DNA from 2 places in the Halomonas sp. ND22Bw genome. Region 2 is predicted to be linked to the other one. Evidence: predicted binding sites of a transcription regulator. Region 2 holds the regulator's gene; the other holds the start of a gene.
The links. Region 2 encodes FliA, which starts transcription of late flagellar genes. Its sites were predicted from a motif close to CTAAAGTTNNNNNNNNNNCNGCCGATA; they were not measured.

Region 1: a site for FliA is predicted at 12,710-12,736, ahead of flgK (flagellar hook-associated protein FlgK). Genes of this name have one in related genera too.

The regions. Positions count from the first base shown of each region.
Region 1 is NZ_PXWD01000003.1:330,060-345,902, forward strand. Features, by position in the region: gene CVH10_RS06590 (bifunctional diguanylate cyclase/phosphodiesterase) at 1-1,547, opposite strand, end outside; gene CVH10_RS06595 (EAL domain-containing protein) at 1,911-3,626, shown strand; gene CVH10_RS06600 (flagella synthesis protein FlgN) at 3,642-4,091, opposite strand; gene flgM (flagellar biosynthesis anti-sigma factor FlgM) at 4,088-4,378, opposite strand; gene flgA (flagellar basal body P-ring formation chaperone FlgA) at 4,471-5,151, opposite strand; gene flgB (flagellar basal body rod protein FlgB) at 5,311-5,727, shown strand; gene flgC (flagellar basal body rod protein FlgC) at 5,739-6,146, shown strand; gene flgD (flagellar hook assembly protein FlgD) at 6,151-6,864, shown strand; gene flgE (flagellar hook protein FlgE) at 6,938-8,209, shown strand; gene CVH10_RS06635 (flagellar basal body rod protein FlgF) at 8,227-8,979, shown strand; gene flgG (flagellar basal-body rod protein FlgG) at 9,005-9,787, shown strand; gene CVH10_RS06645 (flagellar basal body L-ring protein FlgH) at 9,825-10,499, shown strand; gene CVH10_RS06650 (flagellar basal body P-ring protein FlgI) at 10,578-11,645, shown strand; gene flgJ (flagellar assembly peptidoglycan hydrolase FlgJ) at 11,645-12,661, shown strand; gene flgK (flagellar hook-associated protein FlgK) at 12,768-14,411, shown strand; gene flgL (flagellar hook-associated protein FlgL) at 14,430-15,320, shown strand; gene fliR (flagellar biosynthetic protein FliR) at 15,401-15,843, opposite strand, start outside.
Region 2 is NZ_PXWD01000003.1:62,498-78,340, reverse strand. Features, by position in the region: gene CVH10_RS05450 (methyl-accepting chemotaxis protein) at 1-127, shown strand, start outside; gene cheY (chemotaxis response regulator CheY) at 197-586, shown strand; gene cheZ (protein phosphatase CheZ) at 629-1,321, shown strand; gene flhB (flagellar biosynthesis protein FlhB) at 1,595-2,761, shown strand; gene flhA (flagellar biosynthesis protein FlhA) at 2,758-4,839, shown strand; gene flhF (flagellar biosynthesis protein FlhF) at 4,845-7,076, shown strand; gene CVH10_RS25590 (hypothetical protein) at 7,076-7,627, shown strand; gene CVH10_RS25585 (flagellar protein FlhE) at 7,624-8,022, shown strand; gene CVH10_RS05415 (RNA polymerase sigma factor FliA) at 8,062-8,766, shown strand; gene CVH10_RS05410 (motility protein A) at 9,089-9,907, shown strand; gene CVH10_RS05405 (OmpA family protein) at 9,900-10,568, shown strand; gene ahpC (alkyl hydroperoxide reductase subunit C) at 10,695-11,258, shown strand; gene ahpF (alkyl hydroperoxide reductase subunit F) at 11,500-13,053, shown strand; gene CVH10_RS05390 (hypothetical protein) at 13,136-13,699, opposite strand; gene CVH10_RS05385 (Rrf2 family transcriptional regulator) at 13,758-14,234, opposite strand; gene hemN (oxygen-independent coproporphyrinogen III oxidase) at 14,451-15,836, shown strand.

The DNA of each region.
Region 1 (15,843 bases), 270 kb from region 2:
TCGTCGGCCCATTTCCGGGCGTAGCGACAGGCGGTGCGCAGCACCCATTCGCCGAGCGGCTGGATCAGCCCGGTATCCTCGGCCAGCGGTATGATCTCGTCGGGCGTCACCGTGCCGAGTTCCGCGTCGTGCCAGCGCAGCAGCGCCTCCACGCCGGTGATGCGGCCCGAGTCGACATCGACCTTGGGCTGATAGGCCAGGCTCAGGTCGCCTTCCTCGATCGCTCGGCGCAGCCGGCGTTCCAGGTGGCTGCGCCGCTCGGCGTGCGAGGTCATGTCCGGCTCGAAGAACTGGAAGGTGTTGCGGCCTCTCTGCTTGGCGTCGTACATGGCCGCGTCGGCGTGGATCATCAGCGCGTGCTTGTCGCCGCCATGGTCGGGATAGAGGCTGATGCCGACGCTGGTCGAGGCCTTCACCACGCTGTGCTCGATCTGGAAGGGCTTGTCCAGGGTGCTGACCAGGCGTCGGGCCAGGGCGGCGGCCACGTCAGGCGTCACTTCGCTCTCCAGCAGCACCATGAACTCGTCGCCGCCGACCCGGGCCACGGTGTCGATGTCGCGCACCGCGGCCTGCAGTCGGCTGGCCGCCTGCTGGATCAGCGCGTCGCCGACATGGTGGCCCAGCGAGTCGTTGATCTGCTTGAAGCGGTCGAGGTCGACGAAGAACACCGCGAACATCGAAGGCGGGGCGGCGAGCAGGGCGTCCAGGCGCTCCTCGAGCAGCAGCCGGTTGGGCAGCTGGGTCAGCGCATCGCGATAGACCATGCCCTTGAGCTCCCGGTTGGCCTCGCGCAGCGAGTCGGCGAGCCGGGCGTTGCGCGATGACAGGTGAGCGTCGAACAGCGAGATCAGCAGCGCGGATACCATGATGCAGGTCGAGACCAGGGCCACGGTGACGGCGAGCTGGTGGGGCGACAGGCCGCCGCTCGCCGCCGGCATGCCGCCCTCGGGATAAAGGGCCGCCGCCATGCCGGTGTAGTGCATGCCGGAAATGCCCACGGCCATGACCAGCGCGGCCAGGCCCTTCTGCCAGAGCGGCGGTTGGCGGTCGGCGGCCGGGTTGAGGTGGAAGGCGAGCCACAGGGCCAGGCCCGCCGCCGACACGGCGATGGCCAGCGAGAGCAGGAACAGGGTCGGCCGATAGCGCAGCGCTCCCTGGATCTCCATGGCCTCCATGCCCAGGTAGTGCATCAGGCAGATGCCGAGTCCCATGACCAGGGCACCGAGACCCAGGCGTCGGCGACTCAGCCGGCCGGTATGGACGACGCCCAGGGCGAGTGCGGCGGAGAGAATCGCCGCCATCAGCGAGAGCACGGTCATGGGGACGTCGTAGCCCACCGTCGCGGCCATCTCCATGGCCAGCATGCCGATGAAGTGCATCGCCCAGATGCCGGTGCCCATGGCGAAGGCGCCACCGGCCAGCCAGGCATGGCCGAGGGCGCCGGTGCTGGCGCGGACACGGCCGGCCAGATCGAGGGCGGTCAGTGAGGCGATGGCGGCGACACCGAAGGAGAGGGCGACCAGGGTGAGGTTGTAGGAGGCGCTCATGGCATGAACCGCGGTGATGGCAGGGGAAACGAGTCTGGGGAAGCGGTCTGTCGAAGGCAAGCGGCGCGCGCTCACGGGGGAGGGCGCGACGCTGGCGTGCCGGGTGGCGCCGGTCGCTCGACACGCAGCGAGAAGGCGTCTCATTTCTTGAGATATCGCCAAGATGTCGGCTTTTCGCGGTGCTTTTCGCGACGAGCAGGTCACGAACCGTTGTTACACTGGAGACTGGAAGCGTCGAGGGCTCTCGGGCGAGCCCAGGAGTGCCGCGATACGGTGGTCTGCGCCGATGAAATGCTCAAGAACGCCCGGCCACGGCCGACATCCGATGGCGTGACGCAAATAGATACTTACGGGACGGGCGCGATGGCGGGCGACGGTGGCGGGGAAAATACACAGGGCAACGGCAAGCAGGCACGGGTGCAGTCTCTGCCCGCTCCCCTGTCGCGTCTGGTCGTCGAGCAGGCGCCGTTCGGGCTGGTGCTGGTGGATGACGCGGGCCGGGTCCGGTGGGCCAACGCCGGTTTCCGGGCGTTGCTCGAGCTCGACGAAGAAGAGCTGATGGGGCGTCCGGTCGATGGCCTGATCCGCTACTCCGGTTTCCTGCACGACCGTCATGACGAATGGGTTGCGCTGGAAGAGGGCTGGGAGCCGGCGCGCCTCGCCGCCGATCCCCAGGACGATGGCCATCTGGTGCTGGTGAGCGCGACCCCGGTGGAGCGGGAGCAGGGCGATCGGCTGCGCCTGCTGAGCGTCATCGACCCCGGGGAATCCTCCGCCGCCCTGGAGCCCGGCGCCTGGCAGAGGCTGCCCGTGCGCCTGCCGAACGTCTGGCTGTTCGAGGACCGTCTGGAGCATGCCCTGGAGCGTGCCGATCGCACCGAAGGGTGTGTCGGGCTGATCATGCTGCGGCTCGACGGCCATGCGGCGCTGCGCGAGACGCTGGGCGCTGCGGCGTTCGAGGCGCTGGCCGGTCGTGTCGAGCAGCGTCTCGCCCGCACCCTGCGCCGCGAGGACAGCCTCGTCAAGCTGCGGCCCGGCTGCTGGGGTGTGCTGATCGAGCCGCCGCTCACGCCCGGCGGGCTCCAGGCCACGGTCATGCGCTGCCTCGAGGCCATGGAGCCGCCCTTCCGTCAGGAGACGCACCCGACCCTGCTGACCCTCTCCGCCGGGGTCGCCATCTATCCCGAGGACGGGGAGCTGCCCTTGCAGCTGCTGAGCAGTGCCGAGACGGCACTGGAACGTGCCGGGCCCTCGGGGCACGCCTTCTTCGATGAAGCCCTGCGCCACCACCTGGACGCGCAGCTGGCGTTTCGTCAGCGGCTGCAGGACGCGCTGCTGAATCCGGAAGCGCATTTCCGACTGCTCTACCAGCCGCTGATCGCACTGGACAGCGGTCGCTGCCTGGGGCTGGAGGCGCTGCTGCGCTGGCATCATCCGACCCTGGGGCCGCTGTTGCCTGCCGACTTCCTGCCGGTGGTGGCCGAACTGGGCGAACAGGTGCGTCTGGATCGTTGGGTGATCGCCACGGTGATCGCCCAGCATGCCGCCTGGCAGGCCGAGGGCTCGCCGCTGGCCGAGCTCGACGTCGCGGTGAACGTCGACGACGACCTGCTCGATCAGGCGGTGTTCGATCGTCGTCCGCTGGATCTCTTCCTCAGGCAGCAGGGGCTGGAGCGTGGCTGGCTGTCCCTCGAGTTGGGGCAGCAGGGGCTGATCGAGCATGCCGCCAGCCAGACCCATCTGCTGCGGCGTCTGGAACGTCTCGGCGTCGGCCTGGTGGCCAACGATATCGGCGCCGCGCCGCTGGATCTACCGCGTCTGTCGACGCTGCCGATATCGCGGATCAAGCTGAATCCCAGGATGATCGACTCGCTGGAGCGGGGTGGCGTGCTCGAGGCCTTGCTGCGCTGCTTTCAGGCACTCGGTGTGGAGGTCGTGCTGATCGGCATCGAGACACCGGCCCAGCTGGAGGCCGCGCGTGCGCTGGGGGTATCGCTGGGGCAAGGTAACCTGCTGGGCACGCCCCAGGCGCCGGCCGACCTGGCGGGTTGGTGGGAGGCGCGCCCGACGACGGCCTGAGACGAACGGCTCGTTTCAGGCCCGGGCGTCGAGGCGGCGCGACTGGAGGCCGGTGCGGCCGTCGGCGGAGTAGGTGTCGGGGTCGGCGAGGCGGTGGATGTAGTCGAGCATCTGCTGGTTGTGGCGCATACGCAGTTCCAGCAGGCGTCCGTTGCGCTCGTTGAGCCGGGCGATGTGGCGTGCCTGGTTCAGCATGGCCTGCCAGCCGTCGAGACAGCCGGCGTCGGCGGCGGCCTGGCGGGCGCCCTCGGTGCCCTCGGCATAGCCCAGCTGGCGCTGAACCCGGGCGCGGATGACTTCGGTGTCCTCCAGGTCCTGCTGGACGGCGGTCTTTTCCTCGGCCAGGGCATTGAGGCGCCGGCCGTCGATCTCGCCGACCACCAGCAGCGCCTGCTCTTCCTCGAGTAGCTGGCCCAGGCGTGCCAGGCGCTCGGCCTGGCCGTCGAGGAGTCGCTGCAGGCTCACTGAGCGTCGCCCTCGTCGGCCAGCAGATCCTGAACGCTGGCGAGCAGACCATCGGCGATGCGTTCCGGCTTGATCTCCAGCTGGCCGTCGCGAATGGCTTCGCGCAGCTCGTTGACCCGGGCGGCGTCGATGTCACGGCTCGGGTCGGTGGCGCCCTGGCGCAGGTGCGTCGAGGTGGCAGGTTCCGGGGCGTCCTGCCCCGCCGCGGGTGTTTCCCGGGTCTGGCGCGTCGTGTCGCGTGACTCGACCTGTCCGGGGCGCAGGGGATGGTGATTGTCGACTTTCACGGTGAAAGGCCTCGTGAGCGGTGCGTTATTCGAGCTATCGGCACTCGAAGCCGACACTTTAATGCCCGGCCGGGGGTAACGGCCAGCCCGGGTCAGCCCTCCACGGCCAGGCGATTGCGACCGATGATGCGCCCCTCGAGGATGCGGCGGTCGTCCAGCCGCACTCGGATACGCTCCCCGCGACCGCCGGCACCGAGCGCCTCGGCCTGGCGGGTGACGCGAAAGCCCTGGCCGCCGGCCTCCAGGATCACGCTCGCGCCGCGCTCGACCAGCCGCGGTGCCCGCACCTGGTGGGACTGGATCGCCCGTCCCGCCGCCAGCGAACGGCGAGCCTCCTGGCCGACGATCGCCTCGATGGAGCGCAGCGCCCGGCGTGGCAGCCGCTCGAGCTCTCCCCGTCGTTCCTCCAGATCGTTCCGCGTCAGCCGGGTCCCGGCCTCGATGGCACGGGCGGTGACCGGGTAGTGGCCGATCACGCTGACCTCGGCCTGCAGGTAGCGCGTCCGGCGATCCTCGCCGGCGCAGCGCACTCCTACCGAGAGGCGCCCCAAGGGCGGCCGTGAGGTGTCGGAGAGAAACGGCGTCGGCTGGCGGCAGGTCGGGAAGTGCGCGGCGGGCGGGTAGAGCGTCACGCTGACTTCGTCGCCCAGCGGGGCGGCCTCGGCGGTCAGGAAGGCGCGCACGGCATCGAGCATCGCCGTGTCCTCCGCCGACGCCGGAAGGGCGGCCAGCAGCAACAGCGGTAGCAGGCAGCGGCGGATCAATCGGGACATGGGCACGCTCGGAGGAAGTTCCTGACGGCAGTCTAGCGCTCGCCTCGATGGGGGATGCCGTGAAATGGCCCGGCTATCGAGGGCTGTTCGATCCTTTGGGCTGACAGCACCGTGGCTATTCTCCATCGTCGACGAATTTCCTTTTCCGGAGCGTGCCGGATGATCGATCAGCTCGAAGCCTCCCTCAACTTCTCCCAGCAGGCGCTGAGCCTGCGCCATGAGCGACAGAAGGTGCTGGCCAGCAACATCGCCAACGCCGATACCCCGGGTTACAAGGCCCGCGACATGGACTTCGGTGCCGAACTGGCCAGGGCGACACGCCAGGGCGGTGCCGGTGCGGGCGGCGGATTGTCGCTCGCGCGCACCGACGGCGGCCATCTGGCCGGCCAGGGCATGCCGTCGCCGCGCGGGGAGCTGCTCTATCGGGTGCCGGACCAGCCGAGCCTCGACGGCAACACCGTCGACATGGACCGCGAACGCACCGCCTTCGCGGACAACTCGGTGCGCTATCAGGCCTCCCTGACGCTCCTCAACAGTCGTATCCAGGGCCTCAAGAAGGCCATGCAACCCGAATAAGGAGCGGTGGCATGTCGATGTTTTCCGTGTTCGATATCTCCGGCTCGGCGATGAGCGCCCAGTCGCAGCGCATGAACGTCACCGCCAGCAACCTGGCGAACGCCGACAGCGTGGCCGGCCCCGACGGCGAGGCTTACCGCGCCAAGCAGGTGATGTTCGAGAGCCAGGCCGCCTCACGCCGTGGCGTGGGCGGCGTCGGGGTGCGCGAGGTGGTCGAGGATCCGGCGCCGCTGCGCCAGGAGTATCGCCCCGAGCACCCGCTGGCCGACGAGCAGGGCTACGTGAGCCTGCCCAACGTCGATCCCGTGGCGGAGATGGCCAACATGATCTCCGCCTCCCGTTCCTATCAGGCCAACGTCGAGGTCATGAACACCAACAAGCAGTTGATGCTCAAGACCCTGACCCTGGGCGAGGGCTGATCCCATGGCATCCACCATCGATTCCGGCGTGCTCAACGGCCTCAATGGCGGCGCCTCCGGGGCGAACCGGGCCGGCGGCGGCTCGGGGCTGACGTCTGCCCAGTCCGACGAGCTGCGCAACAACTTCATGACCATGCTGGTGACCCAGCTACAGAACCAGGATCCGATGGATCCGATGAAGAACGAGGAGATGACCTCCCAGCTGGCGCAGATCAACACCGTCAGCGGCATCGAGAAGCTCAACGACTCGCTGTCCGAGATCACCAGCCAGATCGACGCCGGGCGCACGCTGCAGGCCACGGCGTTGATCGGGCAGGGCGTGATGGTGCCCGGCAACCGGGTGCTGCTCGACCAGAACGATGCGGGTGACGTGACCACCACGCCCATGGGCGTCGAGCTGGCCGCCCCGGCCGACCGGGTCAAGGTGACCGTCACCAACGGCGCCGGTCAGGTGGTCAATGCCTATGACCTGGGGGCCATGGACGCCGGCGTGCAGTCCTTCAGCTGGGACGGCAAGACCAGCGACGGCCAGGTCGCCGCCGATGGTGCCTACCAGTTCCGCGTCGAAGCCAGCCAGGGCGACAGCCCGGTGTCGGTCGAGTCGCTCAACTACGCCATGGTCAACAGCGTCACGCCGTCCCCGGACGGTGACGTCCGGCTCGACCTCGGCGCCGTCTACGGCCAGGTGGGGCTTGGGGACATCAAGCAGATTCTGTGATGCGTCGGGGCCGGTTCGAGGGGCGGGTCGGCTCAGCACCTTTCATGATTCGATAACGCAGGGATAACACGACATGGGCTTCTCACAAGCGCTCAGCGGCCTGAACGCCGCCTCCTCCAGCCTCGACGTGCTGGGCAACAACATCGCCAACTCCCAGACCGTGGGCTACAAGAGCTCCGGCGCCCAGTTCGCCGATATCTATGCCGGCTCCACCGGCCTGGGTACCCAGGTCTCGGCCGTGCTGCAGGACTTCAGCGACGGCAATATCGAGAATACCGGCCGCAACCTGGATCTGGCGATCAGCGGCGACGGCTTCTATCGCTTCCAGCAGGAAGGCGAAGTGGTGTACTCGCGCAACGGTCAGCTGTCCATGACCGCCGACGGCTACCTGGAAAATGCCCAGGGCGCACGGATCATGGGCTACGGGCTCAATGCCGCGAATGAGGTCCAGGCCGGCGGCCAGCCACAGGTGCTGCAGGTACCTGCCGACGACATGCCGGCCAGTGCGACGGCCAATGTCGCGACCTCCTTCAACCTGGATGCGCGAGAGGTGGCCGGTGAAGGGCTCAGCCAGGCCACGGTCTCGACCGACATGACGGACCCGGCGGGCACCGAGCAGACCCTCGACTACCACTTCTCGAACAACTTTTCGGTCTACGACTCGCTGGGCAATGCACGCAACGTCACCGTGTACTACGAGAAGGACCCCGCGACGGCCAATACCTGGAACGCCAAGGTGGCGATGGAAGGGCATTACAATGCCGCCAATGACTTCACGGTGACCTTCGACACCAACGGTCAGCTGGCGACCATCGATGGCAATCCGGCGACCCTGGACAACATGCCGACCATCGACGTGGCCAACGATGACACCACACCGCTCGGTGCCGGTCCTGGCGCGATGGCGTTCGGGCTCAACATCGCCGGCTCCACCCAGTTCGGCAATACCTCCGCGACCAACTCCCTGACCCAGGATGGCTACACCTCCGGGGCCCTGGTGGGCATCTCCATCCAGGACGACGGCACCGTGATGCGCAACTACGCCAACGAGCAGTCGATACCGGCCGGCCAGATCGCCCTGGCCAACTTCCGCAACCCGGAAGGGCTCGAGGCGGTCGGCGACAACGCCTGGCGCTCCACCGCGGCGTCGGGCCAGGAGCTGGTGGGCGAGGCCGGTACCGGCGTGCTAGGCACCATCACCTCGGGAGCGATCGAGACCTCCAACGTGGACCTGGCCAGCGAGCTGGTCGACATGATCGTCACCCAGCGGGCCTACCAGGCCAATTCCCAGACCATCTCCACCCAGGACGAGGTCCTGCAGGCCGCCATCAACCTGAGCCGCTAAGCCCGGGAGGCTGAGTCATGGATCGCATCCTCTATACCGCCATGAGCGGCGCGCGCCAGAGCATGGAGCAGCAGGCGGTGGTCAGCCACAACCTGGCCAATGCCTCGACCACCGGCTTTCGCGCCCAGCTGCATGCGATGCGCGCGGTGCCGGTGGAGGGCGACGGGCGCCTGGACACCCGCGCCTCGGTGGCGGCATCCACGCCGGGCGCCGATACCTCGCCCGGCCCGATGACCCGCACCGGCCGCACCCTGGACGTGGCGATGAAGGGCGATGCCTGGCTCGCCGTCCAGGCCCCCGACGGCAGCGAGGCCTACACCCGCCGCGGCGACCTCCAGGTCGATGGCGACGGTCTGCTGCGCAGCGCCGGCCACCCGGTGATCGGCGAGGGCGGCCCCGTCCAGGTGCCCCTGGGCGCGCAGGTCTCGCTGGGCGCCGACGGCACGATCAGTGCCATCGCCCCCGGCCAGGGGCCCGACGCCCTGGTGCCGGTGGGTCGCCTCAAGCTGGCCACGCCGGGGCCCGATGGGTTGGAGCGCGGCGTCGATGGCCTCTTCCGCGCCCCCGGCCAGGACGGCCAGCCCGGCCTGCTGCCGGCCGATGACGATGCCAAGCTGATCAGCGGTGCGCTCGAGGGCAGCAACGTCAATCCGGTGGAGACCATGGTGTCGATGATCGACGTGGCGCGCCGTTACGAGATGCAGACCAAGGTCATGAGCACCGCCGACGAGAACGATCAGCGGGCCAACAGCCTGCTCTCGCTGAGCTGAGCCGAACGAACATGAGGGAATCAGAATGATCAAGTCACTATGGACGGCCAAGACCGGCCTGGAGGCCCAGCAGACCAAGCTGGACGTCATCTCCAACAACCTGGCCAACGTCAACACCAACGGCTTCAAGCAGTCCCGGGCGGTGTTCGAGGATCTGCTGTATCAGAACCTGCGCCAGCCCGGTGCCCAGACCAACGCCCAGGATCGGCTGCCGTCGGGCATGCAGGTCGGTACCGGCGTGCGTCCGGTGGCCACCGAGCGCCTGCACACCCAGGGCGGGCTCGAGCAGACCGGCAACAGCCGTGACCTGGCCATCGAGGGCCGGGGCTTCTTCCAGGTGATGATGCCGGACGGCACCACCGCCTACACCCGTGACGGCAGCTTCCAGCTGGACCAGAACGGCCAGATGGTGACCGCCAACGGCTACCCGCTGGAGCCGGGCATCGTCATCCCGCCGAACGCCCTGTCGGTGAACATCGGCGAGGATGGCATCGTGTCGGTCAAGGTGCCGGGCGACAGCGAGCTCCAGGAAGTCGGCCAGGTCACCCTCTCCACCTTCGTCAATCCCACCGGGCTGGAGAGCCTCGGCGGCAATCTGTATGCCGAGACCACCGCCTCCGGGCCGCGCACCGAGGATATTCCCGGCATGAACGGCACCGGCAGCATCATGCAGAACTACGTCGAGACCTCCAACGTCAGCGTGGTCAAGGAAATGGTCAGCATGATCCAGACCCAGCGTGCCTACGAGATCAACAGCAAGGCCGTGCAGACCAGCGACGAGATGCTCTCGCGCCTGGCCCAGCTGTGAGGCGAGTGATGGACCGGAGGGCGAGGGCATGAGCGGGATGATTGCGGGTGGTGCATGGCGCTGGCTGCTGGTCGTGGCACTGGCGGTGCTGGGGGGCTGTGCGCAGATTCCCCACGCCTCGGTGGTCGGCGAGCAGGAGCGGATCGAGATTCCGGAGCGGCCGATGGCGCGCGCCAACGGGGCCATCTACCAGCCGCGCAGCGGTTATCAGCCGCTGTTCGAGGATCGTCGTCCGCGGATGATCGGCGACATCCTGACCATCGTGCTGGACGAACAGGTCAGCGCCAGCAAGAACGCCCGCTCGAACGCCGACCGCAACGGCTCGTCCAGCCTCGAGCTGGCCCAGCTGCCGGATGCCCTCGATACCCTGGCGGAGTACGGCTTCGATGTCTCCGGGGAGAGCGACTTCCAGGGCGGCGGTGGCTCCCAGGCCAACAACTCCTTCACCGGCACCATCACCGTGACCGTGATCGACGTGCTGGGCAACGGCAACCTGCGGGTGCGCGGCGAGAAGCAGATCGCCATCAACCAGGGCACCGAGTTCATCCGCTTCGGCGGCGTGGTCAATCCCCGCGACATCACCGGCGAGAACACCGTGCCCTCGACCTCGGTGGCCGACGCCCGCATCGAGTACGTCGGCGACGGCTACATCAACGAGGCGCAGCACATGGGCTGGCTGCAGCGCTTCTTCCTCAACGTCTCGCCCTTCTAGGAGAGTGGCATGATGACCGGCACTCGACGCGCGCTGGGCGCACTTCCGCGGCTGGCCTCCGGGCTGGCCTTCGTGGCGATGATCCTGTTGGCGCTGCCGGCCCAGGCCGAGCGACTGCGGGAGCTGGCCAGCTTCGCCGGCGTACGCGACAACGCCCTGGTCGGCTATGGCCTGGTGGTCGGCCTCGACGGCACCGGCGACCGCACCACCCAGGCGCCCTTCACCGGCCAGAGCCTGACCAACATGCTCTCCCAGCTCGGCATCACCGTGCCGGCGGGCACCAACATGCAGCTGCGCAACGTGGCGGCGGTGATGGTCACGGCCGAGATGCCGGCCTTCGCCCGCCCCGGGCAGAACCTCGACGTGGTGGTGTCCTCGGTGGGCAACGCCGACAGCCTGCGCGGCGGCACCCTGCTGATGACCCCGCTGAAGGGCGCCGACGGCAGCGTCTACGCCCTGGCCCAGGGCAACCTGCTGGTCGGTGGTGCGGGGGCGGCGGCCGGCGGTTCCAGCGTGCAGGTCAACCAGCAGGGCGGGGGGCGCATCGCCAACGGCGCCACCGTGGAGCGCGAGGTGCCCCTCGACCTAGGCGCCAACGGCGGACTGCTCGAGCTGCAGCTCCAGACCGACGACTTCGGCACCGCCCAGCGGGCGGTCAGCGCCATCAACCAGGAGTTCGGTCGTGTCGTGGCCTCGGCCCGCAACGCCCGGGTGATCGCCCTGGACGGCCCGCTCGATCCCAACGCGCGGGTCAATTTCATGGCCCGGGTCGAGAACGTCCAGGTCACGCCCACCGAGGAACCGGCCCGGGTGGTACTCAACTCGCGGACCGGGTCGGTGGTGCTCAACGGCCAGGTGACCCTGCGCCGGGCAGCGGTGGCCCAGGGCAACCTGTCGATCGTCATCGACAGCGACGTGGACGTCAGCCAGCCGAACCCGTTCGGCAACGGCCAGACCGTGGTGACCCAGGATGCCGAGATCAGCATCCAGCAGCAGCCCGGCACCCTCAAGGTCGTCGAGGGCGCGGACCTGATGGAGGTGGTCGACGCGCTCAACTCCCTGGGTGCCACGCCCAACGACCTGATGTCGATCCTCGAGGCCCTCAAGGAAGCGGGCTCGCTGCGCGCCGAACTGGAGATCATCTGATGAGCCTGGATGCTCCCGACACCGCCCGCGGCCAGTTCGCCCTGGACATCCAGGGCCTGGAGCGCCTCAAGCACAATGATTCCGGCGAGGGCCTGAAGGGCGCCGCCCAGCAGTTTGAGGCCCTGTTCGTGCAGATGATGGTCAAGAGCATGCGCGAGGCGGTGCCGACCTCGGGGCTGCTCCAGAGCCAGGCCGGCGACATGTATCAGGAGATGCTCGACAAGCAGTGGTCCCAGACCGTGGCCGAGCGTGGCCTGGGGCTGGCCGACCAGCTGGTGGCCCAGCTCGAGGGCTCGGTCGGTGGGGGCGATGCCTCGGCCTCGGGTCACCGCGACATCGAGGCGCTGATCGCCGGGATTCCCCGCGGCACGCCGCGCCCGCTGACCGATGCGCTGATGGCCGAGCCGGACGCTGGCACGCGGGCCGAGGGTGACGCGTCATCGGCGCCGACCTCCTTCCTCGAGGCGCTCCAGACCGGCATGGATGAGCCGGCGTCCGCCGTGGCGGATCCGGCCGCGATGGCGGACCGGCCCGAGCACGTTCAGGCCTTCCTGGCCAGGCTCGCCGGCCCGGCCCGTGAGGCCAGCCGCGAGAGCGGCGTGCCGGCCGAGCTGATCCTCGCCCAGGCGGCGCTGGAGACCGGCTGGGGGCGGCGCGAGATTCCTACCGCCGACGGCGGCAACAGCCATAACCTGTTCGGCATCAAGGCCGGCAGCCGCTGGCAGGGCGAGACCACCGAGATCCTGACCCATGAGGTGATCGACGGCCGTCGCCAGGCGGTGCGCGATCGCTTCCGCGTCTATGACTCCTTCCAGGCAGCGTTCACCGACTACGCCCGTCTGATCGGCGACAATCCTCGCTATGCCGGCGTCAGTTCGGCCGCGACGCCCGACCAGGCGGCCCGGGCCCTGCAGCGCGGCGGTTATGCCACCGACCCGGCCTATGCCGACAAGCTGATCGCGGTCATGGACACCCTGGGGCCGCTGCCCGAGGGCCAGCGACTGGCGTCACGCTGATCGGCATTTTTCCGGGGGGTTTCAGTCCCCGGCTCAAGGACATTCGGCCTCAAGTCCGGCCCGCTGCGGCCGATAGCCAGAGAATCGGCACAAGGGAACATCTGTCATGAGCATCTTCTCCACCGGCCTCAGCGGCCTCAACGCCGCCCAGAACGCCCTGGCGTCCACCAGCAACAACATCAGCAACGTCTACACGCCCGGCTACAACCGCGAAGTGACCGTGCTGGGGGAAAGCAGTACGGGCACGGGCGGGGTGCAGGTCAACGATATCCAGCGCCAGTTCAACCGCTATGTCGCCGACCAGCTGAACGACGCCACCAGCAAGACCAGCGCGCTGGAGACCTACGGCACCCAGGTGGAGCAGATCGACAACCTGCTGGCCGACGAGGCCGCCGGGCTCTCGCCGCTGATGCAGGACTTCTTCTCCTCGATGGAGGACCTGGCCAGCGCGCCTTCCGACCCGGCCGCCCGCCAGGGCGTGCTCGGCTCGGCGGATACCCTGAGCGCCCAGTTCCGTTCCTTCGACGGCTACCTCCAGGACATGCAGAACGGCATCAACGGCCAGATCGAGGACGAGGTCACCCAGATCAACAACACCACCGAGCAGCTGGGCTCGATCAACCGCGAGATCGCTCTGGCACGTGCCAAGCAGGGCGAGGCGCCCAATGCGCTGCTCAACCAGCGCGACCAGTTGGTCCACGAGCTCAGCGAGCGCATGGACCTGCGGCTCAACATCCAGGACGGCAAGTCCTACAACGTCAGCCTGCCCAATGGCCAGCCGTTGGTGATGGGCGATCGCAGCTTCAAGCTGGAAGCCATGGCCTCGCCGGAAGATCCTCAGCGCACCGTGGTCGGCTATCCGGACTCCAGCGGCAACGTCCGAGCCCTGGACGAGGACGCCATCAGCGGCGGGACTCTGGGCGGGCTGATGGACTTCCGCGCCGAGACCCTGGACAAGACCCAGAACCAGATCGGCCAGATGGCGGTCTCGCTGGCGGTGGCGGTCAACCGACAGCATGCCGAAGGCATCGACCTGAACGGCGACGCGGGCGGCGAGTTCTTCAGTATCGGTGAGCCGCGGGCCTTCTCGGCCGAGCGCAACACGGGCATCGCCGAGATCGCCGGGGCGGCCTTCGATGCCGACAGCATCGATCAGCTCAAGGCCACCGACTATACGGTGCGGGTCACCGACGCCGCGGCGCCGGCCTTCGAGGTGGTGCGCGAGGACACCGGGGCCGTACTGGAGGCCGCCGACGTCGACTATGCCGGCGGCGAGCTGAGCTTTGGCGGCCTGACCCTGAGCTTCGACGATCCTGCCGGCCTGGCCGACAACGATCGCTTCGTGGTCCAGCCGGTTCGTCGTGCCGCGGGTGGCCTGGAGAGCGCCATCGGCGATACCGACAGGATCGCCGCGGCCGGTCCGGGGGGCGGCTCTGGGAACAACGAGAACGCCCTGGCCCTGCAGGATCTTCAGCAGAAGAGCGTGGTGGGCGGTTCGGCCTCGCTGAGCGAGGCCTATGCCTCCCTGGTCAGCGACGTCGGCAACCGAACCAATATCGTCCAGGTCAATCTGGAGGCCCAGCAGGGGCTCAGCCAGCAGCTGGAGGCCGTCCAGCAGTCCGAGTCCGGAGTCAACCTGGATGAAGAGGCGGCCAACCTGATCCGTTACCAGCAGTACTACCAGGCCAACGCCAAGGTCATCGATACCGCCACCTCGGTGCTCGACACCGTGCTCGGTCTGCGCGGTTGATAGGGAGAGTCTCACGAGATGCGCATCAGTACCCTCACCATCTTCAATCAGAGCGTCGGCTCGCTCAATCAGCAGCAGGCCAAGTTCAACGACGTCAGCCAGCAGATCGCCAGCGGTCGCCGGGTGACGAGCCCGTCCGACGATCCCCAGGCGGCCGCTCGGGCCGTGGGCGTCAGTCAGTCGCTGGCCATTACCGAGCAGTACACCGATTCGCGAGTCAGTGCACGAACGGCCCTCGAACAGTCGGAGAGCGTGCTCAACAGCGTCAGCGATTCGATCACCAGCGCCAAGACGCTGCTGATCCAGGGCGCCAACGACACCCTCAGCGAGGCGGACCGGCAGTCCGTGGCCTATGAGTTGAGAGGGGTCTACAACACCCTGCTCGGCCAGGCCAACGCCGCCGACGGCAACGGCAACTATCTGTTCGGTGGCTACAAGGACGACGAGGCGCCCTTCGTTCAGGGCGGTGGCACGGTCACTTATGAAGGAGACGACAAGGTGCGCGAGCAGCGCATCGATGCTTCTCGCCTGATGCCGGTGGGTACCAGCGGTGGCGACATCTTCGGCGCCGACGGCGACGATGCCGCACTCTTCACCACGTTGGAGTCGGCCATTGGCAAGCTGGAGTCCGGAAGCGGCGATCTGGGCGCCGAGATGGACAGCCTGGACGACCATCTGGATACCGTTTTGACGGTGCGGGCCTCCATGGGGGCGCGTCTCAACGAGCTGGACGTGGTGGATGGCGTCAGCAGCAACCGCAGCCTGAACTACGAGCAGACCCGGTCCGATCTGGTCGATCTCGACTACGTCGAGGCGATCTCCGAATACAGCCTGCGTCAGGTCGGCCTGCAGGCGTCCCAGCAGACCTTCGCCAACATGAAGGGTATGTCGCTCTTCCAGTATCTCTGATCCGTTTTGCCTGCCGGCCAAGGCCCCTTGTCCCGCCCTGTTGTCTCCCGACAGGGCGGTTCTTGTGCTTGATGCCGCGCTCAGTTAGCCAGCGGTGACAGGACGTCGAGGAATTCCCCGAGGAAGGTGAGGCCCTGACGGAAAAGGCGTTCGAGGAAGCGGTCCAGGTCGGTCATCAGCACCATCAGCAGCACCACGCCCATGGTCAGCGAGGCCGGGAAGCCGATGCTGAACACGGTGAGCTGGGGCGCCGAGCGGTTGAGGATGCCAAGCCCCAGGCTGACGATCATCAGCGATGCGATCAGGGGCATGGCCAGCAGCATGCCGGAGGAGAAGATGGTGCCGCCATAGCGGACCAGCATCTCGAAGGCGGCAGGGTCGTAGCGCCCCAGGCCGATAGGCAGTGTCTCGAAGCTCGAGGCCAGCAGCTCGAGCACCATCAGGTGGCCGTTGAAGGCCAGGAACATCAGCAGCGTGATCATGTAGAGAAAGCGCGACAGCACCATCATGTTGGTGCCGCTGG
Region 2 (15,843 bases):
TCCGGCCGCGCCGCACCGTCAGGCCCCGGCGCCGCGCGCCGAGGCCGCGCCTCAATCCCGGCCCGAGCCGTCCCGCCCCGCCCCGCGGGCGGCGACCACGGCCGAGGACGACTGGGAAGAATTCTGAACATGGCCGGTGGCGTGCCGCCGGCCCCGCAACGCAATTGCCCCGACTAGCAAAAGAAGAGGAATCCCGATGGCGGACAAGAACATGAGCATCCTGGTGGTGGATGACTTCCCGACCATGCGGCGTATCGTGCGCAGCCTGCTCAAGGAACTGGGCTTCACCAACGTCGAGGAGGCCGAGGACGGTCAGGAGGCGCTCAACAAGCTCAAGGCCGGCGGCTTCGAGTTCGTGGTGTCCGACTGGAACATGCCCAACCTGGACGGCCTGGAGATGCTCAAGCAGATCCGTGCCGATGATGATCTCAAGGAGCTGCCGGTGCTGATGGTCACCGCCGAGGCCAAGAAGGAGAACATCATCGCCGCCGCCCAGGCCGGCGCCAACGGCTACGTGGTCAAGCCCTTCACCTCGGCGACCCTCGAGGAGAAGCTCAACAAGATCTTCGAGAAGCTGGGCATGTGATACCCGGCCGGGCCCTCGCGGGTCCGGCATGCAGGAGAGGCGATGATGAGCACCGAGACACAGCCTGGCGACCACCAGGCGAACGGAGACGAACTGGTCCAGCGCATCGGCCACCTGACGCGCATGCTGCGCGACAGCATGCGCGAGCTGGGGCTGGACAAGGAGATCGAGCGGGCGGCGGACGCGATTCCCGATGCCCGCGACCGCCTGAGCTACGTGGCGACCATGACCGAGCAGGCGGCGGAGCGTGCTCTCAACGCCATCGATCGTGCCCAGCCGCTGCAGGACCGCCTCAGCGAGGGGGCCGAGGCGCTGGACGCGCGCTGGGCCGAGTGGTTCGCCGAGCCCAAGGAGCTCGACGACGCCCGCGAGCTGGTCAAGGACACCCGTGGCTACCTGGCCGAGGTGCCCCAGACGACCCAGGCGACCCACAAGGAGCTGCTCGAGATCATGATGGCCCAGGACTTCCAGGACCTGACCGGCCAGGTGATCAAGAAGATGATGGACGTCATCCGCGAGATCGAGCATCAACTGGTGCAGGTGCTGATCGACAGCGTGCCCCAGGGCGAGGCCCGCGACAGCATGCAGCGTCGCGCCGACGGCCAGCGCGAGAGCGAGGCCAGGAAGCGCGACGAGGACAGTCTGCTCAACGGCCCGCAGATGAAGCCCGAGGCCGAGGACGTGGTGGCCGACCAGGATCAGGTGGATGACCTGCTCGACCAGCTGGGCTTCTGAGTCATCGCCGAACACCGTCTGCGCTCGGCCAGCCGGGGTCAGACCCCGGCGTGTCGATGTGACCGGAGACGTGCCCGATGACGGGCCGGGTGGCGTGGCCGGGGTCTGACCCCTGAGCCATGCCTACCGCCGTCCTTTCTTCCCGCTTTCCCCTTCCGGCAAGCGGCCGAGGCGCGTGGATAAGCCCACGAAAATCGGCCCTTTTCGCCTGACCGTTCCTACCTTCCTCCCCGGATAATGGCCAGGGTGCGCACGAGTGCCCGGTGACTGGCCATGGCCGACGACAGCAGCGACGACGAGAAGACAGAAGAGCCCACGGCTCGACGCCTGGAGAAGGCGCGCGAGGACGGGCAGGTGGCCCGTTCCCGGGAGCTGGCCACCTTCATGCTGCTGCTCGGCGGCGTGATCGGCCTCGGAGCCATGGGCGCGAGCCTCTTCGAGCTGGTCGGTGGCGTCATGGAGCAGGCCTTCCTGTTCGAGCGTCGGCAGGCCATGGAAACCATTCCGATGCTGGTCCAGGCGCTGGCACTGGGGCAGCGCACCCTGATCGGCATGCTGCCGCTGTTCCTGTTGCTGGCGGTGATCGCGCTGGTGGCGCCGGCGCTGCTGGGCGGCTGGGTGATCTCCGCCAAGTCGCTCAAGCCCCAGGCCAGCAAGCTCAATCCGTTCAAGGGGCTCAAGCGCATGCTGGGCGTCCAGGCGCTGGTGGAGCTCGCCAAGGCCATCGCCAAGTCGGTGCTGGTGGGCGGCGTGGGCGTGGCCTACCTCTACCTGCACCGCGGCGAGTTCATGGCGTTGATGGGCATGCCCGTCCAGCGGGCCCTGGCCGACGCCATGTGGATGGCCGCCGAGGCCTGCGGCCTGATGGTGCTGACCCTGCTGGTGGTGATCCTGATCGACGTGCCCTACCAGCTGTGGAACCACACCAAGCAGCTGCGCATGTCGAAGGACGAGATCAAGCGCGAGCACAAGGAGTCCGAGGGCGACCCCCAGGTCAAGGGCCGCATCCGCCAGCAGCAGCAGGCCATGGCGCGCGGGCGGATGATGAGCCAGGTGCCGGAGGCCGACGTGGTGATCACCAACCCCACGCACTACGCCGTGGCGCTCAAGTACGAGCAGGCCGGCATGAGCGCACCGCGGGTGGTGGCCAAGGGCACCGACGCCGTGGCGGCCCGCATCCGCGAGGTGGCCGAGGAGGCCGGGGTGCCACGCCTGGAGGCGCCGCCGCTGGCTCGCTCGCTCTATCACCATGTGGATCTGGAGGCCGAGATCCCCGCCGACCTCTATACCGCGGTGGCGGAGGTGCTGGCCTGGGCCTTCGGCCTGAAACGCGTTGCCGAAGAGGGCGGCGAGGCCCCGCCGATCCCCGAGAACCTGCCGATTCCGGACGCCGTGGCGGCGCCGGGAGCGGGCCCTGACACCGACGAGGCACGAGCATGAAGGCCCTGAGCCAATACCTGCCGCGACGCAACCTGATGGCCGACGTGCCGATGAAGCTGCTGGCCGGCCCGCTGCTGATCATCATGATCCTGTCGATGATGATCCTGCCGCTGCCGCCCTTCGCGCTGGACCTGCTGTTCACCTTCAACATCGCCATGGCGGTGATGGTGCTGCTGGTCAGCATGTTCACCCAGAAGCCGCTGGACTTCGCCGCCTTCCCCGCGGTGCTGCTGTTCACCACCCTGCTGCGGCTGTCGCTCAACGTGGCCTCGACCCGCGTGGTGCTGATGAACGGCCACGAGGGCGGCGATGCCGCCGGCAAGGTGATCGAGGCCTTCGGCCAGTTCCTGGTCGGCGGCAACTTCGCCGTCGGCCTGGTGGTGTTCGCCATCCTGGTGATCATCAACTTCATGGTCATCACCAAGGGCGCGGGACGCATCGCCGAAGTGGGCGCTCGCTTCATGCTCGACGCCATGCCCGGCAAGCAGATGGCCATCGACGCCGATCTCAACGCCGGCCTGATCGGCGAGGAAGAAGCCCGTCAGCGCCGCGCCGACGTGTCCCAGGAGGCCGACTTCTACGGCTCCATGGACGGCGCCAGCAAGTTCGTGCGCGGCGACGCCATGGCCGGCCTGGTGATCATGGTGGTCAACATCATCGGCGGCCTGCTGATCGGCCTGCTGCAGTACGACATGGCCTTCTCCGACGCCGCCCGCACCTACGTGCTGCTGACCATCGGCGACGGCCTGGTGGCGCAGATCCCGGCGCTGGTGATCTCCACCGCCGCCGGCGTGACCGTGTCCCGGGTGACCACCGACCAGGACGTCGGCCAGCAGATGATCAGCCAGCTGTTCGTCAATCCCAGGGTGCTGTTCCTGGCCGCCGGCGTGATGGGGCTGCTGGGCCTGGTGCCGGGCATGCCCAACCTGGTGTTCCTGCTGTTCACCGCGCTGCTCGGCGGCCTGGCCTGGTGGATGCTGCGCCAGCAGGAGCGCCAGCTGGTCGAGGAGCAGACCCAGGTCGCCCCGCCGCCGGCGCCGGAGGCGCCCGAGGCCAGCTGGGAGGACGTGCAGCTGGTCGACACCCTGGGCCTCGAGGTCGGCCACCGGCTGATTCCCATGGTCGACGCCCAGCAACAGGGCGAGCTGCTCGGCCGCATCAAGAGCGTGCGCAAGAAGTTCGCCCAGGAGGTCGGCTTCCTGCCGCCGGTGGTGCACATCCGCGACAACCTGGAGCTCTCGCCCAACGCCTACTCGCTGAGTCTCAAGGGCGCCGAGATCGGCCGCGCCGAAGCCTATCCGGGCCGCTGGCTGGCCATCGACCCGGGCCAGGTCTCCGGCGAGCTGGCCGGCACACCGACCCGGGACCCGGCCTTCGGCCTGCCGGCGGTGTGGATCGACACCGAGCAGCGCGAGCATGCCCAGGTCTACGGCTACACCGTGGTCGACGCCAGCACCGTGGTGGCCACGCACCTCAATCACCTGTTGCACCGCCATGCCGCCGAGATGCTCGGCCGCCAGGAGGTGCAGAAGCTGCTCGACAAGCTCGGCGAGGATCAGAAGTCGCTGGTCGAGGAAGTGGTGCCCAAGGCGATCTCGCTCACCGTGCTGCAGCGGATCCTCCAGCACCTGCTCGACGAGGACGTCTCGATCCGCGACATGCGCACCATCCTCGACGCCCTGGCCGAGCACGCGCCCCAGCAGCAGGATCCGGGTGAACTCACCGCCGTGGTCCGCGTGGCGCTGGGGCGCGCCATCACCCAGCAGTGGTTCGCCGGCCACGAGACCCTCAACGTCCTGGGGCTGGACGGCCAGCTCGAGCAGGTGCTGCACCAGGCCATGAACGGCAGCGGTGCCCTGGAGCCGGGCCTGGCCCAGACGTTGATGGACCAGGCCGAGCAGGCCCTGAGCCGCCACGAGGCCAGCGGCGAGCCGCCGGTGCTGGTGGTGCAGCACTCGCTGCGCCCGGTGCTGGCGCGCTTCCTGCGCCGCCGCCTGAATCATCTGGTGGTGATGTCCCAGGCCGAGATTCCCGATGACCGGACCCTGAAGGTCACCACCCTGATCGGAGGACAGTGAGCGACATGAGCGTCATGCGATTCGTCGGCGAAACCAGCCGCGAGGCGATGCGCAAGGTGCGCAGCGCGCTGGGCGACGAGGCCCTGATCCTGGCCAACCGACCCACCGAGACGGGCGTCGAGATCCTGGCCATGGCCGACGAGGCGGCCGAGACCATGGTGGCTTCCTCGCTTCCTGAATCCACCGCGCCGTCGCCCGCCGAGCCCGCCTCCCGGCCGCCGAGCGAGCCGGCTCCCACATCCGCGGCGCCCGACAGCGGCGGCCTGGAGGCCATGAGCGAGCGGCTGCTGCGCGAGATGCAGGACATGCGCGCGCTGCTGGCCCGGGGGGCCGCGTCGCCCGCCGCCCCGACGACATCGTCGTCCGCGGGTCGCGAGACGCTGGCCGAGACCCTGCGCGATGCCGGCTTCGGCCGCGTGGTGATCGACGAGCTGCTGCAGGGCCTGCCGGCCGAGCTGGCCGGCGCCGAGGCCGAGCCCGCCGCGGCCCAGGCCTGGCTGAGCCGCCGCCTGGCCGGTCGCCTGCCGGTGGGCATCGACCCCGAGACCTTCCTCGACACGCCCGGCATCCTGGCGCTGGTCGGCCCCACCGGGGTCGGCAAGACCACCACCACCGCCAAGCTGGCCGCACGCTGCGTGCAGCGCCACGGCGCCGAGCATGTCGCCCTGGTCACCACCGACGGCTTCCGCGTCGGCGCCCACGAGCAGCTGCGCATCTACGCCGAGCTGCTCGGGGTGCCGCTGCATGCGCTGTCGCCCGAGCAGTCCATGGACGAGCTGCTGGCCGAGCTCGCCGGCCGGCGCTGGATCATCATCGACACCGTGGGCATGAGCCAGCGCGACCGCCGCATCATCGCCCAGGCCTCCCAGCTGCAGGGCGGCGCCGAGCGGGTGCGCATGCTGCTGGTGCTCAACGCCGCCAGCCAGCCGGGCACGCTGGAGGAGGTGGTCACTCACTATCGTCAGGCCGCGCGGGCCGCGGGCGTGGCCCTCGACGACTGCCTGCTGACCAAGCAGGACGAGGCCGGCCAGCTGGGCCCGGCCCTGGACACCCTGATTCGCCACGGCCTGCGGCTGCGCTATGTCTCCACCGGCCAGCGGGTGCCGGAGGACCTGGCGCCCGCCGAGGCCGCGCCGCTGGTCGAGGCCGCCCTGGCGGCGGCGCGCCCCGGCGATGACCTACCCGCGGCGAGCGTGAAGAGCGCTCGCCCCGACGCCGACGCGCTGCTCGGCCAGGGCCGCCGCCTCGGCGCCCTGCTCGCCACGTTGCGTCGCCGGCTGACCGGCTTCGCCACCCTCGAGGCCGCCTGGGACCTGAGTGCGCTGCCCGCCTGCCTGCAGGAGGATCACCTCTCGCGCCTGCTGGACGCGCCGCCGCAGCGGGCCGGCATGCTGTGGGCGGCGCGCCGCTCGCTGCCCGGCGCCGACTGGGCGATGCCCGACCTGGGCATCGACGACCGCGGCGGCTGGGTGGTGCTGCCCGACCTGCAGCATCGCCAGCCCGCGGGCTGGCCGGCGCGGCTCGATCAGGCCCGGGAGCGGCAAGGCGTGGCCGTGCATCTGCTGCCCGGCCTGCCCGACGCCGACACCTGGCTGTGGCTGGACGAGACCCGCGCCCCCTGGCTGTGCCAGGTGCGCCCCGCCCAGCGCGTCGTCCACGACGGCGAGCGCCGCTCGCTGTCGAGCCTCGAGCCGCTGGCCGAGGCCGCCGAGACCCGGGATGCGCGCTTCCGCGGCCAGACCGTGCGCGTGCGCTTCGCGCGCCTGGCGGTGGAGGCCGGCCCCGGCGGTCGCCGCGGGCCTGTGGCCTCCTGTGCCATGACCGCCTGGTTCGCCAGCCTGGTGGACCCGGAGAGCGGCCGCGTGCTGGCGCGGCGCCAGTGGCTGACCCCACTGCCGGCCGGCGCCGACGTGCTGCCGCTGCTGATCGGCCAACTCCACGGCGAGGCCCTGCCGCGCCAGGCGCGTCGCGCCTGGGAGCGCCTGCCGTCGCTGCTGCCGGCGGAGACCGACCGTGAGCTGCGCCAGCTGCTGGCCGCCGGGCTGGCCGCCGCGGCGGGCCATCTCGACCAGTCCTCCGATGACGAGGCGGAGGAGCTGCGCGGCGATCTGCTGGCGCTGCTGGGCGGCCGTCGCCGTCGCCGCGAGGGCGCCCTGCTGGAGGCGCTGCTGCAGCTGCTGACGGCACGCGATGCCATTCGCCACGTCGGCGCCGCCGGCCTGGAGGGGCTGCGGTGATGGCCGGCGATCAGGCCGCGGGGCTGCGCGCCTGGGCGGCCAGTCTCGAGCGCCCGGCCGCCGAGGCCGGAAGCGACCTTGTGCCCGAGCCGGCGCCCGCCGTGACATCGGTCACGGCGGCATCGCGGCGCGAGGCGGCAGGCGTCGAGACATCGCCGGCCGAGGCCCCGCCGACCACCCTGGTGGTGGTGGGGCTGCCGAGCACCGCGCCGGAACAGGCCGAGCGGGTGACCGCGCTGCTCGACCACTGGGCCGAGCGAGGCCGGCGCTGGGTCGGCGACCCGCGGCGCTGGAAGGTGGTACCCGTGGCCATCTCGAGCCCGCATCTGGCCGTGCTGGCGCAAGAGCAGCCGCGCTGGGCGCTGTGGGTGGGCGCCGACGGCGAGGCCTTTCGCCGCGCGCTGGGCGTGCTCGGCCGGCTGGCGGAAGGCGGCGGGCCGCGGCGCCTGATCGCCGTGCATCCGCCGGGGATGCCGCGCCGCGGGCTGCTCGACAACCTGCGCCAGGCCGCCGGGCAATACTTCGGCATCGACCTGCTGGTGCTGGCATGAGGCGCCGCCTGATGCTCGGGGCGCTCGCCGCCCTAGCCGCCCTCGCCGGTCTCGTCCCGACGGCCCACGCCGCCGGCAGCTGGGTGGCCGAGGCGCCCTCGGTGCGTGCCGCGATCGTCGGTCGGGAGACCGCCAGCGAGGCGCTGACCCCGCCCGCCGGCACCGAGGGTCGCATCCGCGAGGTGCGCTGGCGCTTCCGCACGCCGCCCGGCCAGGGCGGGCACGCGCGGCTCTGCCATCCGGCCGGCTGCGTGACGCTGCCGGGCCCTCGCGGGCGCAGCACGGCCCTGGCGGGACTGCCCGCCGGCGAGCCGCTGAGTTTTCGCTTCTCGCCGCTGCCGGGGCAGGCCCCGCTGGCGGTCGAGGGGCTGCAGGTGATCGTGAACTTTCAGTAAGGCCCAAGGCCCGTGAGAGCAGAGAGGCGAGGCTGAGCCATGTACACAGCACAAGGCAAGATCGAACAGGACGCGCTGCTGGATGATTACCTGCCGCTGGTGCGCCGTCAGGCGCTGGCGCTGCAGGTGCGTCTGCCGGCGAGCATCGAGCTGGACGACCTGATCCAGGCCGGCACCGTGGGCCTGCTGGAGGCGCTGGGGCGTTTCGATTCGACCCAGGGCGCGAGCTTCGCCACCTTCGCCAGCCAGCGCATCCGCGGCGCCATGCTCGACGAGCTGCGCAGCCGCGACTGGCTGCCGCGCAGCGTGCGGCGTAACGCCCGGGCCGCCGACGAGGCCGCCCGCCGGCTCGAGCAGGAGCTGGGGCGCCCGGCCGAGGAGACCGAGATCGCCGCGGCCCTGGACATGGACCTCGAGAGCTATCGACGGCTGCTCAGCGATACCAACAGCGGCCAGCTGCTGCCCTTCGAGGAGCTGATGGCCGAGGGCGGCGAGGGCCGGCTGCTGGAGGACGGCGTCGCCGAGACGCCCTTCGCCCGGCTGATCGACCACCAGCAGCGGACCCAGCTGGTGGAGGCGATCGAGGCGCTGCCGGAGCGCGAGAAGCTGCTGATGGCGCTCTACTACCAGGAAGAGCTCAATCTCAAGGAGATTGGCGCCGTGCTCGGCGTCACCGAGTCCCGGGTCTGTCAGCTGCACAGCCAGGCCGTGGGGCGACTGCGCGGAAAGCTGCGTGACAACTAACCGCATCAAGCCTGGCCGGTCGAGGCCGATAACCATCCATCGGATGGCGACAGGGCTCGGAGGAAATGAGCTTTCCCGGCGCCAGACTGCTGCGAGGGCGCTGTGAACCCTTCCCTGGGCGCTACTTTTGCCCAGCGGCGCTCTCGCATCCTGCTCCGCTTGCAGGCCCGGTGCTGGCCATCCGTGGCCAGCCCGTTCGACGAGGGTCGCCTCACCCATGGCAAAAAACCCTCGCATCGGCCTGTCCCCGGCGCTCATCGGCCCATATCTCGGGTCACGAACGTCATCCACTTAATCGTCGAAACGCGACAGGGAGTCCCCCATGAACCCGTCCACCCTGATCGGGATCCTGGCCAGCATCGTGATGCTGGCGAGCGTCCTGCTGTTCACCGCCGAGTCGCCGCAGAGCTTCGTCAATCTGCCGGGTCTGGCCATCGTGCTGGCCGGTACTCTGGCCGCGACCTTCATCAGCTATCCGCTCAAGGAGGTGGTGCGGGTGGTGCGCCTGGTGGGCATCGTCTTTCGCCGCGAGAACACCTACATCCGTGACGACATCAAGGAGCTGGTGGACATGTCGCGGCTGTGGTTCAAGGGCGACGTGCGGGCCGTGGAGTCGGCCCTGGAGCAGGCCCGCAATCCCTTCCTGCGCACCGGCATCCAGCTGGTCATCGCCAACACCAAGGAGGAGGAGATCTTCGACCTGCTGCGCTGGCGCATCGCCCGGCTCAAGGCCCGCGAGCACGCCGAGGCGCAGATCTTTCGCACCATGGCCACCTATGCCCCGGCCTTCGGCATGATCGGCACCCTGGTGGGACTGGTGAACATGCTCGAGGTGATGGAGGCCGGCGACCTGAACGTCATCGGCCCACGCATGGCGGTAGCGCTGCTCACCACCTTCTACGGCATCCTGCTGGCCAACCTGGTGTTCAAGCCCATCGCGGTGAAGCTCGAGCGGCGCACCGAGGAGCGCCTGATCGCCATGAACATGGTGCTCGAGGGCATCTCGCTGATCACCAAGCGGCGCCTGCCGTCGTTCATCGAGGAGACGCTCAACTCCTTCGTCGCCAACTATCACGACGAGATCCGCGACCCGGCGAAGGGCAGCGTTCCCAGCGGCGAGGAGGCCGGGCAGCGTGCTTGACCGCGATACCCGCCAGGCGCTGGCACCGCCCGGGCAGGGCGGCGAGGAGGGCGAGAGCTGGCTGATGAGCTATCTCGACGTCCTGACCCTGCTGATCACCCTGTTCGTGCTGCTGCTCTCCATGAGCAGCCTGGCCACGGGGGAGGGGGAAAGCGAGGGCAATGAAATCGCCGCGCCGGCCATGCGGGCCGCGCTGGCGGTGGGCGAAGGGCTCCAGCCGCGCCATGCCGGGCTGCAGCCGCGCTTCCAGGGGCTCGGCATGGACGGCGTCAGCGTCGAGCGTACCCACCAGGGGCTGACCCTGCGCATCGAGGACCGGTTGCTGTTCGACAGCGGCCGCGCCCGGGTGACCGAGGGCGGCCGGCAGGTGCTGTCGCACCTCGCCGAGCGGCTGGTCGACCTCGGCGGCGAGATCTCGGTGGAGGGCCACACCGACAGCCTGCCGATCGCCACCTCGCGCTTCCCCTCCAACTGGGAGCTGTCCACCGGGCGCGCCAGCGCCGTGGTGCGCGCGCTGGCCGAGGAAGGCGTGCCGCGGGACAGCCTGCGGGCCATCGGCTACGCCGACACCCGGCCCCTGGCCGCCAACGACGATGCCGCGGGGCGCGCCGCCAATCGCCGTGTCGAGCTGGTGTGGCAGGAGCCCGAGCCCGGCGCCTGAAGGCGCCGGGGCACCGATTAGCTCTTGGCTATCGTCAGCATCACCCTATTCAATTTAACCAATGAGAGGGGGCTGGGTATTCTGTTCGCGTCTTCCCCACACACGCACTCAAACAGGAGCGACGCGATGTCCCTGCTCAACACCGAAGTCAAACCGTTCAACGCCACCGCCTATCACAACGGCGATTTCGTCGAGGTCAGCGAAGAGAGCCTGAAGGGCCAGTGGAGCATCTTCTTCTTCTATCCGGCCGACTTCACCTTCGTCTGCCCGACCGAGCTGGGTGACCTGCAGGACAACTACGAGGCCTTCAAGGCGCTGGGCGTCGAGATCTACGGCGTGTCCACCGACACCCACTTCACCCACAAGGCCTGGCACGACAGCTCCGAGACCATCGGCAAGCTCCAGTACCCGATGCTGGCCGACCCGACCCACGTCGTGTCGCGCAACTTCGAGGTACTGATCGAGGAAGCCGGCATCGCCGATCGTGGCACCTTCGTCGTCGATCCGGACGGCAAGATCCAGATCATCGAGCTGAACGCCGGCAACATCGGCCGTAACGCCGAAGAGCTGCTGCGCAAGGTCAAGGCCGCCCAGTACGTCCGCGCCAACCCCAACGAGGTCTGCCCGGCCAAGTGGGAAGAAGGCGAAGAGACCCTGGCGCCGTCCCTGGACCTGGTCGGCAAGATCTAAACGGACTGCCGATCCGTGCATCCTTTATTGGATCGCTGACCTGCGGGATTCTCCCGCTCCCCGTTACCCCGCCGAGGCGCTGCGCCTCGATCGCCCAACCAGTCGCGCAAGCGAGATCGGGACCACGTCCCGGCGGGGCCCGATTCCGGTTTTTCCTGACACGCTCCCGGGCGCGAGGCTTCGCGACCCGCACGGGGAAGTCGTGTCTGCGAGTCACATATCATCAAGGATTGCCGCCGTTATGTTGGACGACTCTCTGAAGCAACAGCTGAAAGCCTACCTTGGCAAGGTCACGCAACCCTTTGAGCTGGTCGCCACCCTGGATGACGGCGACAAGTCCAAGGAACTGCACGCTCTTCTCGAGCAGATCGCGGGCCTTTCCGACAAGATCACCCTGTCCACCGAGGGCAGCGACCGGCGCGTGCCGTCCTTCGCCCTGCACCGCGACGGCGAGCCCACCGGTGTGGTGTTCGCCGGCATCCCCATGGGCCACGAGTTCACCTCCCTGGTGCTGGCCCTGCTGCAGGTGGGCGGCCATCCGCCCAAGGCCAGCGACGAGGTCATCGAGCAGATCCGCTCCCTCGACGCCGACCTGCACTTCGAGACCTACTTCTCGCTGTCGTGCCAGAACTGCCCGGACGTGGTCCAGGCGCTGAACCTGATGGCGATCCTCAACCCGCGCATCTCCCACGACGCCATCGACGGCGCCCTGTTCCAGGACGAGGTCGAGGCCCGCGAGGTGATGTCGGTGCCGAGCGTGTTCGTCAACGGCGAGACCTTCGACCAGGGCCGCATGAGCCTCGAGAAGATCCTGGCCAAGGTCGACACCGGCGCCGTCGAGCGCGAGGCCGCCAAGCTCAGCGAGAAGCCCGCCTTCGATACGCTGATGATCGGCGGCGGGCCGGCCGGCGCCGCGGCGGCCGTCTATGCGGCGCGCAAGGGCATTCGCACCGGCGTGGCCGCCGAGCGCTTCGGCGGCCAGGTGCTGGACACCCTGTCGATCGAGAACCTGATCTCGGTGCCGCACACCGAGGGCCCCAAGCTGGCCGCGGCGCTGGAGGAGCACGTCAAGGAATACGACGTCGACATCATGAACCTGCAGCGCGCCGTCGAGCTGGTCCCGGGCGAGCCGGGCGGCGAGCACGAGGTGCGCTTCGCCTCCGGCGCCAGCCTCCGGAGCAAGACCCTGGTGCTGGCCACCGGCGCCCGCTGGCGCGAGATGAACGTGCCGGGCGAGGCCGAGTACCGCAACAAGGGCGTGGCCTACTGCCCGCACTGCGACGGCCCGCTGTTCAAGGGCAAGCGCGTGGCGGTGATCGGCGGCGGCAACTCCGGCGTCGAGGCGGCCATCGACCTGGCCGGCATCGTCGGCGAGGTCACGCTGATCGAGTTCATGGACGAACTGCGCGCCGACGAGGTGCTGCAGAAGAAGCTCGCCAGCCTGCCCAACGTCGAAGTGATCAAGGGCGCGCGCACCACCGAGGTCAACGGCGACGGCAACCGCGTCACCGGCCTGACCTACGAGGAGCGCGCCTCCGGGGAGCTGCGCGAGCTGGCCCTCGAGGGCGTCTTCGTGCAGATCGGCCTGGTGCCCAACACCGAGTGGCTGAAGGACTCGCCCATCGAACTCTCCGAGCGCGGCGAGATCGTGGTCGACGAGCGCGGCATGACCTCGGTGCCCGGCATCTTCGCCGCCGGCGACGTCACCACCGTGCCCTACAAGCAGATCGTCATCGCCATGGGCGAGGGCTCCAAGGCCGCCTTGGGCGCCTTCGATCACCTGATCCGCAGCTGATCGCCCCGCGGTTCATGCTCGACGCCCTCGCCGCCTTGCGGCGGGGGCGTCCTGCGTTGGGCGGGAGAAGAACGGCGAGGGCTCAGCCTGCGCGGCAGAGCGTCTCCATGCGGGCCAGCGCGGCGTCGGCGCCGTTCAGGCTGAAGACCAGGAACCAGTGGTCGTCCTCGGCGCGATGGAGGCGCAGGCGCAGCGTCTCGCCGCCGCGCATCTCGTCGAGCACCTCGTCGGTGTCGGGCAGCACCAGGCGCGCATAGAAGCCGCTGTTGCCGCGCTCGGTGATGAATTCGGCCCGGCTCTGGTGGACCCAGCCCTGATCGATCAGCAGGTCTGCCGGCACCCGGTTGACGGTGCCGGTCTCGGCCTGGACTTCGCCGAGTTCGACGCGCAGCTCGAGCCAGGGGTGATCGCAGGCGCCCGGCGTGGCGTTGACGCTGAACACGCTGTCGCTGTAGCTGTGCTGCTCGATGGCGCGCACGTGGCGTTCGTCGCCCAGCCGCAGCTCCAGCGAGTGCCAGTCGCCGTGGGCCCGGGCGTCGTCGACGTTGTAGCTGCCGGCCAGCGCCGGGGCGGCGAGGGTCATGCCCATCAGCGCGCTTAGCGAGAGAGGCATCAGGCAAGAGAGGAAGGGGCGTGAGGAGAACATGCGGGCATCCATGACCGTGGCGTCGGGAGACTAGCACGCGGTGTCGAAGCTGTCGGCCTTACGAGGCCTGTGAGGCGTCCTCGATATTCAGCAGCTGGATCAGCTCGGCGCGCTGCTGGCCCAGCAGGTCGGCGAGGGTGTAGCGGTCGAGCACCGACAGGAAGGCCGCCAGGGCCTCGCCGAGGATCGGCTTCAGCCGGCAGGCGGGGGTGATGGTGCAGGCGTTGTCGTCGCGGAAGCATTCCACCAGGCCGAGGTCGGGCTCGGTGTCGCGCACCAGCCCGCCCAGCGAGATCTCGGCGGGCGCCCGCTTCAGCCGCAGGCCGCCGTGCTTGCCGCGGGTGGCGGTCAGGTAGCCGAGCCGATTGAGCTCCTGCACCACCTTCATCAGATGGTTGCGCGAGATGGCGAAGCGCTCGGCGATCTCGGCGATGGTGGCGCGCGCCTCTGGATGTCCCTGTGAGTGTTCGTTGCCCTTCACGGCCAGGTAGATCAGCACGCGCAGGGAGTAGTCGGTGAAGTGGGTCAGGCGCATTCCGTTCTCCAGGCGCGGCGAGGCATCTTCTCGATTCTACCATGCTCGTGACGGCGAGCCGGGGAGGTCCATCGACGCAGTCGGCAGCCCTGCCGGAACCGACTTGATCGGCATCAACTTCGGGTGGGACGAGGCCAACGGGCGTGGAAAGGGCTGGCATAATGCGCTCAGGCGGCGATGGCCCGGGCCGCCGCCAGCGTATCCGGAGGTCCGATCATGCCCCAGCCACAGCCGTTCATCCGCCCCCTCGTCGAGAAGTACGACCGCCCCGGGCCGCGCTATACCTCCTATCCGACGGCGCCGCAGTTCCAGGCCGCCTTCGCCGAAGACGATTATCGGGCCCAGGCCGCCCAGAGCCATCGCGTCGCCGCGCCCAAGCCGCTGTCGGCCTACGTGCACGTCCCCTTCTGCGAAAGCCTCTGCTACTACTGCGCCTGCCACAAGATCGTCACCCATCGCCGCGAGCGGGCGGCCGAGTATCTCGCCCTGCTGAAGCGCGAGATCGGCCTCCAGGCCGAACTCTTCGATAGTGAGCGCACGCTTGCCCAGCTGCACCTGGGTGGCGGCACGCCGACCTATCTGAACACTGCCCAGCTCGGTGAGCTGATGGAGGCCCTGGCGGCGGGCTTTCGCTTCGCGCCCCCCGAGGCCCGGGAGTTTTCCCTGGAGGTCGACCCGCGTACCGTCACCCCGTCGCAGCTGCATGAGCTGCGTGCGCTGGGCTTCAATCGCCTGAGCTTCGGCGTTCAGGACTTCGACCCCGAGGTGCAGGCGGCGGTCAACCGCGTCCAGGGCGAGGCCGAGGTGGCCGCCTTGATGACGGCCGCCCGGGACGCCGGCTTCCACTCGGTGAGCGTCGATCTGATCTACGGCCTGCCACGCCAGACCGTGGCCAGCTTCGCGGCCACCCTGGACAAGATCGTCGCCCTGCGGCCGGATCGCATCGCCACCTACAGCTATGCCCATCTGCCCGAGCGCTTCAAGGCCCAGCGGCTGATCCGCGACGAGGACATGCCGCCGCCCGAGCGCAAGCTCGAGCTGCTGGAGCTGACCATCCATCGCCTGACCGACGCCGGCTACGTCTACATCGGCATGGACCACTTCGCGCTGCCCGACGACGAACTGGTCCGGGCCCAGCGCGAAGGTACCCTGCAGCGCAACTTCCAGGGCTACTCCACCCACGCCGACTGCGATCTGATCGGGCTTGGCGTCAGCGCCATCGGCAAGGTCGGCGACGGCTACAGCCAGAACGTCAAGGAGATCGCCGCCTATCGCGAGCGGGTCGAGGCCGGGCGGCTGCCGGTGCTGCGCGGCTACCGGCTCGACGACGAGGATCGCCTGCGCCGCGACGTCATCCACGCCCTGATGTGCCACGGCCGGGTGGACGTCGATGCCATCGAGGCGCGTCACGGCATCGACTTCGCCGGCCACTTCGCCGATGCCCTGAAGGCCCTGGCGCCGATGCGCGACGATGGCCTGATCACGCTGGGCGAGCGCTGCCTCGAGGTGCGCCCGGCCGGCCGTCTGATGTTGCGCAACCTGGCTATGGTCTTCGATGCCTACCTGGACGGCGACAAGGCGCGCTACTCCCGGACCGTCTAGGCGTGGT